DNA from 2 places in the Sinobaca sp. SA16-1 genome. Region 2 is predicted to be linked to the other one. Evidence: predicted binding sites of a transcription regulator. Region 2 holds the regulator's gene; the other holds the start of a gene.
The links. The regulator NrdR, encoded in region 2, represses ribonucleotide reductase genes. The targets are predictions, from matches to a motif close to AACACNATATATNGTGTT.
Positions count from the first base shown of each region.

Region 1: a site for NrdR is predicted at 2,205-2,222, ahead of AC5W2J_RS06690 (vitamin B12-dependent ribonucleotide reductase). Genes of this name have one in related genera too.

Region 1 is NZ_JCAKFL010000002.1:516,281-520,714, forward strand. It holds gene AC5W2J_RS06690 (vitamin B12-dependent ribonucleotide reductase) at 1-2,021, opposite strand, end outside; gene dat (D-amino-acid transaminase) at 2,414-3,274, shown strand; gene AC5W2J_RS06700 (lipoate--protein ligase family protein) at 3,327-4,163, opposite strand; gene AC5W2J_RS06705 (rhodanese-like domain-containing protein) at 4,334-4,434, shown strand, end outside.
Region 2 is NZ_JCAKFL010000003.1:165,827-170,260, reverse strand. It holds gene dnaI (primosomal protein DnaI) at 79-1,011, opposite strand; gene AC5W2J_RS08805 (replication initiation and membrane attachment family protein) at 1,023-2,438, opposite strand; gene nrdR (transcriptional regulator NrdR) at 2,508-2,972, opposite strand; gene speD (adenosylmethionine decarboxylase) at 3,108-3,491, opposite strand; gene AC5W2J_RS08790 (glyceraldehyde-3-phosphate dehydrogenase) at 3,755-4,434, opposite strand, start outside.

The DNA of each region.
Region 1 (4,434 bases), on a different contig from region 2:
CTTCGATAGTATTTAAAAGAGAAATATGGTTCCAGGCCCGTACTCACTCCTACCATCGTTCCCGTACTTCCAGTTGGTGCTACAGTAAGAAGGTGTGAGTTGCGGATACCATATTCTCTGACTCCATCCAGAATATCCTGCGGCATTTTCTTCATATATCCGGTTTCTGTGAAAGCCTGGCGCAGACGATTTGTTTCTTCTGTCGACGATGCTTCCAAATAAGGGAAACTTCCTTTTTCTTTAGCGATTTCAATACTTGTACGATATGCAGTCGTTGCAATCGTTTCAAATATTTGATCAATCAGTACATTGCCTTCTTCTGAACCGTACGTTGTTTCCGTATAGATTAGAAGGTCATGCATACCCATAACACCAAGGCCTACCCGGCGCTCTCCTTTTGCCTGTCTTGTATTATCTTCAAGGAAATACGGGGTGGCATCAATGACGTTATCCTGCATTCTTACACCGGTGGCAACTGTTTTCCGGAGTTTATCAAAGTCTACTACTTTTTCATCTTTGTTAGCCATTTCAGCTAAGTTCACTGCAGCAAGGTTGCAGACTGAATAAGGAGCGAGCGGCTGCTCTCCGCACGGATTGGTTGCTACTACTTTCTGTCCATAGCTCTGCGCGTTTGTCTGTTCATTTGCATTGTCTATAAAGAAAATACCCGGCTCAGCTGAATAGGTGGCGCACACATTGATCAGCTTCCACAGTTCACGCGCTTTAATAGTACGGTACGTACGAACTGCATGTCCTTTTTGTTCCCATTCACGGACATCTCCGCTTTCCTGCCATTCCTGATTGTATTCTGCCATTTCTTCCTTCGAGTAGTTTTCTACATCGGGAAAGCGCAGCGAGTAGTCTGCATCATTTTCTACAGCTTTCATAAAGTCATCAGTAATACAGACGGAAATGTTTGCCCCGGTTAAAAACTCCGGAGAATTAACGGTATACGTGCCTCCGGTATTAAGCTTATCTTCGGCTTCCTGAAGAATCTTGTTGTTGAATCCACCTTGTCCCGGAATCGACTGATAGTTAAGAATGCCTTGATACATAGCTTCTTCCGTTGGAGATAATGGAGTGAATTTAAGTTTTTCCTGAATAAGCTTTTTAATCTGTTCATCTTCTGTATTTTCGAGCAGAAAGCGCAGAATACGCGGGTTCTGCATTTTGGATACGATGAATTCTAGAATATCGGGATGCCAATCTGCAAGCATAATCATCTGGGCGCCTCTTCTTGAACCGCCCTGCTCTACTAAATGCGTAAGCTTTGCAATATCATCAAGCCAGGAAACCGAACCGGAAGATTTACCGTTAACCCCTTTTGCAAGAGTGTTTCTCGGTCTTAAGGTCGAACCATTCGTTCCAACACCGCCGCCGCGGCTCATGATTTCCATTACCTGCTTGCGGTGTTCGGAAATTCCTTCTCTGGAATCTGCAATATAAGGCATAACATAACAGTTAAAGTAGGTTACATCTGTTTCTGCACCGGCTCCGTACAACACCCGTCCTGCAGGAATGAAGTTCATATTTACCAGTTCTTCGTAGAATTCCTGGAAAGACTGACGGCGTCTTTCTTCTGTCTTTTCCACACTCGCAAGTCCTGTAGCATTACGCTTGGCGATCTGCTCATAATATATTTCCAAAGGCTTTTCAATAACATCAAGAGAACGGATAACCGTTCCTTTCTCAGCTTCCTGTTCGTTAAGAAGCGGGAGGAATTCATTATCTACTCTTACTTCCGCTGTATTATTTCCACGGTCAAGTGCAATGACAAACCCGAATCCTCTAGCAGGGAACTTTGGATCTTCCTTAACAGTTAAAATAACAAAATCATTTTCTTTCAGCGTTTTCTTTTCCGTGTCCTTAAATGTATAACGGTCGAGCATGACCAGACGGGAAACACCTGATTTTGTCATCTTCATGTCTTCTGTTACGGGATGCACCTGCGGGAACAGGGATATATCTTCATTTAGCTGGACTGTGTTTACTTTAGGCATTTGTTTTGTTGCTGTACTCATGTAAATTCCTCCTGTTTCACTTCTCGATTTTTCGGCATCGAACCGACGGACCCGGCTGTTTTTTCTGTTTAATAAAAGAAAACCACCAGACAAATCAAGTATGCGGCTGATTTAAAGCTCTTTCTGAATGATACCATACGATCTTCCTTTAAATCAATATATAGTATTTATAATTTATATATTGACACTATATATAGTTTTTAAACCTCTTTTTATAAATTTGTCAATTTCATAAAAGGGCAAAATAAGAAGCAATCGGCTCCTAAACTCCCGCAATCTGTTAAAAAACCCGATATTTCATCAATTTCATTTCTTGCGTAAAAGAAGAAAATTTGTATGTAGGTTTTTATTGTTTTTCATGGTATCTTAGAAAAAAAGCCGGAGGTAATATAATGGACTATGTATGGAAAAAAGGCAATCTAATAGAACGCAGTAACGCTGATGTTTCGTTTGAAGACCGCGGATATTATTTCGGTGACGGGGTATATGAAGTAGTCCGCCTTTATAACGGCGTCTGCTTTCAGCTCGAAGAACATTACACACGATTTGTACGCAGCACCGAAGAAATTGATATTCCTATTCCGTTCAGCCTTGATCAATTTAAAGAAATTATTGATTCACTATCAGAGGAAAACGATATTTCCGATGGCTATGTTTATATTCAGATTACGAGGGGCGAGCAGGAACGTAATCATTTATATGAACGCGGGCTCGAACCGGTCGTAACTGCTTTTGCAAAAGAAGCTCCGATTCCACTCGAAAAGCAGAAAAATGGTATTTCGCTTTACGCGTTGGAAGACATCCGCTGGCTCCGCTGCGATATAAAAACCATTAACCTGCTGGGAAATGTGATGGCTAAACGAAAAGCGGAGGACAATGCATGTGATGAAGCTCTTCAGCATCGGGGAACGACTGTAACAGAAGGGTCTTCAACCAATATTTTTATTGTTAAGGACGGCGCGGTGTATACACATCCTGCCAACCAACTTATATTAAACGGTATTACCCGGCTTTTTATTAAGCAGCTCGCTGCACAACAAGGCATTTCTTTTGTTGAAAAAACATTCTCTGTAGAAGAAGCTTCCCGGGCTGATGAAATGTTTATTTCAAGTACTACAATGGAAATTACGCCGGTTGTCCGGATTGAAGGCTCTTTTCAGGCAGACTATTCCATCGGCCCGGTTACTAAACAGCTGCAGGACGCGTTCTCCGCAGCTGTCCGCCCCCCTAAAGAATCTTCTCATCTAAAATAAACGAACAAAAAGACCCGCTGAATTGCGGGTCTTTTAATTATTTACATCTTTTTTACCGGCGGTAATTCCAGTCATCTGACTCGTACCGCTCCTGCGCCAGAGCCTGAACTTCTTTTTCCTGCTCTTCTGTCAGTTTATAGTCCACCCAGTTTACGTTTAATCCATCAGCAAAACCTTTGTGAAACGCCTGGACCACATCTTCGTGCGACACAGGTACTGTTTTTATTTCGTTGATCGCTACCGCCTTCCTGCGGAAAGCACGCTGCATTCGTTCCCGGACCCGGTCATTTGAATACGTAAAGACATCAAACAACATGTCTTCATCCAGATCAATAATAATCGAACCGTGCTGAAGTATAACACCCTTCTGTCTCGTCTGGGCGCTGCCTGCAATTTTGCGTCCTTCCACTACCAGCTCATACCAGCTTGGAGCATCAAAGCAAACCGCCGACTGGGGGTTTTTTAGTCCCTGCTCTTCTTCTTTGCTTTTCGGCACAGAAAAATAAGCATCCAGCCCCAGGTTTAAAAATCCCTGAAGAAGCCCTTCGGAAATAACCCGATAGGCTTCTGTCACCGTAGCAGGCATCAGCGGATGTTCTTCCGAGACAATCACGCTGTACGTTAATTCCTTATCATGCAGGACGGCCCTTCCCCCTGTCGGCCTTCGGACGAAACCGAGTTGGTGCTTATCTACCGCGTCTAAATCGATATCTTTATGTACCTTCTGAAAATATCCGATTGACAAAGTAGACGGATTCCAGCCGTAGAACCGGACGACAGGAGGAATTTTTCCCTCGCTGTGCCAGCGGAGGAGCATTTCATCCATTGCCATATTGTAAGCAGGGGATTGTTTCCCTGAGTCTATGAAATACCACTTTTCTTTTTCCATTTCTGCACACCTTTCTTTTTTCATCTTTAGTGTACCAAAGCTTTTTCTATTTCTAAAGAAGTTACGATTTTTCTTGATTATTTGCTTTCTATAATAGATTTCTTTTGCTTCTTGAGGCAAAGATTATTATAATATTCCTTGTGAGCTTTTTTTAAAGGAGAGGAACAATTATGGCTTGGATCCTATGGGGTATTATTATCATCATGTTATCATTTCTGTTATACAGAAGGCTTGTAAAGCCTAAGTTTCTTACGGAACTGACAGAAGAAGA
Region 2 (4,434 bases):
CCCAATACCCGCACTCAAAAAACGGTCCATTTTCCTTAAATAAGGCGGAAATGAAAACGTTTTTCCAATAGGATTCGTTCAGCTGCTGCGCTTGTTATCCCCGTCTACATGGACAGCTTCCGTTAAATGTTTAATCCGCTCCATAATGCGGCTTGCCTTCATGTCTTCGGTACCGCCGCGCTGGGAATATGCCAGGTGATTTTCCAATTCTTTATAATTATAGTTGGACGTATACAGAGTCGGCAGCTTTTCCATCATACGGTACTGCAGAATAACTCCCAGCACATCATCCCGTATCCAGGCAGACGTTGTTTCTGCGCCTATATCATCGAGAATAAGCACATCCACTTTTTTGATGCTGTCTATTTTTTCCTGAGTGGTACCAGTGGAAAGAGCTTCTTTCATTTCCCGGAAAAAATCCGGGGCGTAGACAATAATAGTCGATATGTTCCGTTTTGCCAGCGCATTAGCCACAGCCCCCATAATAAAGGACTTACCTACACCGAATTTCCCGTGAAAATAAAGGCCTTTGGCATTCCCGCCCGGATCTGCACCTTCTACAAATTCGATTGCTTTTCTGGCTGCTTCCGATCGGCTGGAGTTATCGAGTTCAATATCATCAAACGTAGCTTCCACTACTTCCGATGGGATATACAGGCTTTTTATCAGCCGGCGGTGCTTTACTCTTTCATCATGCTGCAGCTTTAAAGAGCATTTATGATAGGCAACGCTCCATTCCCTGCCGCTCCCGGTCAGTTCGGGCTGATAGCCCTGCATCATATTAGGGCACAAATCGAGTCCCGGACAGGCATCACAGTGATCCCGCTCCCGTTTATACTCAAAAAGCTTCATCATGTTACGTTCTAAATCACCGTTTGTCAGGTCCGGGTGCTTTGCTTTAAACTCCAGGATACGCGGGTCTTTTAACACCTCATCCCGGAGCGTATTGTACCTGTTCCGCCATTCTTTTTGATTCATCCACTTATCGAGGGATGATTTAATGGGATCCATTGAGTGTCACCTCAGCTTTCCGATTTCTCTTTCCATTTTTTTAACCGCTCTTTAAACAGCTGTTTCTCTTCTTCCCACTTCGATACTTCTTCCGGTGTCTGTTCCACTTTGCTCACCTGACCTGCTTTTTGTTCTTCCAGCCATTTCGGAACGGTACCAGGCTTCGGCGCAGAGGACCGCCCGAATCTGGATCCATATTCTTTAGGAGCCTGGTCTTTGCGTTCCTTCTGTGCTTTGTTTTCTTTGCTGGCAAGTTCCATTGCTTCTTTTACTGTAGTCACCTTTGCACGTGTCCACTGCCCTGCTATTTTCTGCACAAACGCTGAATTCAGCTTCATGTTATTAATGCGCAGTACATAATCAATAAGTACGTTTGCTACCCCAGGCTGCAGCTTGTATTCAAATAGAAGCGATTCCGCGATCTTTACATCTCCTGCCGGCACTTTCGCTCCCTCAGAAACACTTTCGAGAAGAGCCATAGGCGAAATTTCTTCAAAATACTTAATCATTTTTTCTTTCCCTGTCACCGGCACCTGGTCTTTCATCTCCCGGTGTTCTTCCGGCTGCGTCCGATATCCTAAAGCAGGCGGCTCCGATCCATATTCGTAGCGGTACCATTCCTGCACTTTTTTCCGAAGAACAGACAGATCCAGCTCTTCATTCTGGTCTAGAGAGCGCTGAATTTCTTTGCTCATATCCAGGGGCTCCATCCGGTATAAAAAGGCAAGACGCTTTATCGCATGTATGTTATCACTGGATTTGATTTTTTCTTTATTAATAAAAGCGGGCATGTCCGCATACAAAAGGTCAATATCAAACGACTGAGCTTTTATTTCAATTCCCGGACCGCCTTCAGCCGACAACAGATCCATCGCACTGTTTTCGCTGAATATCTCTTCTGTCATTTTCATTTCGGATTGATGAAGCGACGTAAACACCTGGTCAAACGAAGAGGTGACGTCGGTATACGCAGCAGGCTCTAATGCAGGAAGTATAAACCGTTCCCTGATCTGCCTGTATTTTTCCCTTCCCAGCCGATTGAATAAAAACACACTGAGTACGTCATCTCTAAAAAACTCCTCCGGGCTTAACGGCGGCTGAATTTCATAGATAAAGCACGGGGTATCCGCTTTTTCTTTTTTCAATACTTTCAGCAGGCCGATGCCTTCCAATTTTTTTCTTGCTTCCACAATATGATGAAGCGGAAGCTGCATCTGCGCCATTAAATCCCGATGTGACGTTTCTTCACAGCTGTATTTATCTTTTTCCAGTCTATTTGTTAAAACCTGGTACAGCGATGCGGCGTAAATGCCTATTAAAGGCTGATACAGCGAAGTTATTACTTTACTGGAATGTTCTTTGTTTTCCTGCTTAATCCGAATAGTAAAACTATCTGCCGGTAACAGCTCTTTCCAATACAAAGCCATTACAGAACGCCCCCTAATTCTTTACAAATCCAACGGACCAGGCATAAAGCACCCGGCTGCTGAAACCATTTATTTTTTTTCGTCTTTACTAATCAATTCCTTTAACTCGTTAATAAATACGGTAATATCCTTAAACTGGCGGTAAACGGAGGCAAACCTCACATAGGCTACATCGTCGACTCCGGCCAGTCTCTCCATTACAAGTTCGCCGACATCTTCGCTCTTGATTTCTGACTTTCCATCACTTCGAAGCTGCTGTTCTACATCATTTACAATAGCTTCCAGCGTTTCAAGGGCAACCGGGCGCTTTTCGCATGCCCGAATAAGCCCGCGCAGGATTTTTTCCCGGCTGAACTCTTCCCGTGCTCCACCCTTTTTTACGACAACGAGAGGCATTTCCTCCACCGTCTCAAAAGTCGTAAACCTATATTGGCAGGCGTCGCACTCACGGCGCCTTCTAATTGATTTTCCTTCATTGCTTGGCCTTGAATCCAGCACTCTTGTATTATTAGAATGACAGGCAGGACATTTCATTCTATCATCTCCGCATCTGCTTAGCCTCGCATGCTTTTATTCGTTGTTCTTATCATATCACTTTTCTAAAATCCTGGACAGTAACGAAAAACCCCACCTGAGACACTGCCTTCAGACGGGGTTCATCTATACTTTTTATAGTACTTTTGCTTCTGATTTCTCTGCCTGCACCGGACCCATTCCTCTCGGAAGCTCCAATGTTTCTTTTTCCGTGGCTTCTAAAGCTTTTGCTATATAATCAGACGCTACGTTAGGGTCTATCGTGTCCCCGCAGGTGTAAACGTCAATGCTCGCGTATCCATGCTCCGGAAAACTGTGAATGGTCAAATGGGATTCTGAAATAATCACTACGCCGCTTACTCCCTGAGGGGCAAACTTATGAAACGCTACTTCTCTTACTTCCGCTCCGGCTTCTAATGCTGCATTCACAAACACATTTTCCATTGCTTCTCTATCGTTTAATTTATCAATGTTACAGCCCCATAGTTCAGCTATAACGTGTCTTCCCATTGTATCCATGGGTGGACTCCCCCTTTACTATAAATATCATATGCCACGGATTCTTTTCATTATACTAACGTCCAGCCTTGGGGGAAAGTTAGTCCAAATGAGGTCCTAACCCTTACTGCTACATATAAATGAAGCATGCCTGAGACATATTCACAAAAGTTAGTATACGTTTTTTAGAATAGATTTGCAATGGTGAGGCCTATATTCCATTACCCTTTTTCCACAGTAAAAAAACAGGACAGCTCTTGCTGCTCCTGTTTTCTCTTCTTACATTAAGCGCTTATCATCGAGCTTTTCTGAACCGACTTTCCCACATAGCGCACAAGATCAACAACGCGGCATGAGTAGCCCCATTCGTTATCGTACCAGGCAAGAACTTTAATCTGCCTGTTATTAATAACCATTGTAGAAAGGCCGTCAATGATCGCAGAATTTTCATCTCCATTGTAGTCAATGGAAACAAGCGGGTCATAGTTGAAGCTGATAATGCCTTTCATGTCGTTTTCAGAAGCAGAACGAAGCACTTCATTTACTTCTTCTACGGTCACCTCTTTTTTTGTATCGATTACAATATCGATCAGCGAGACGTTTGGCGTCGGCACCCGCAGAGCCATTCCGTTCATTTTGCCTTCCAGCTCAGGAAGCACCTTTGAAATAGCCCTGGCGGCTCCTGTCGTAGTAGGAATGATAGACTGCCCGCAGGCTCTGGCACGTCTTAAATCTTTGTGGGGGTTGTCTATATTTTTCTGGTCGTTCGTATAAGAGTGGATCGTCGTTATTAATCCGCTTTCAATTCCGACCGTGCGATCGAGCACTTTTACTACCGGAGCAAGACAGTTCGTCGTGCAGGAAGCGTTCGAAATAATGTGGTGCTCCGCCGGATTGTAATCTGCTTCATTTACTCCCATAACAATAGTCGCGTCTTCCTCTTTAGCCGGAGCAGTAATAACGA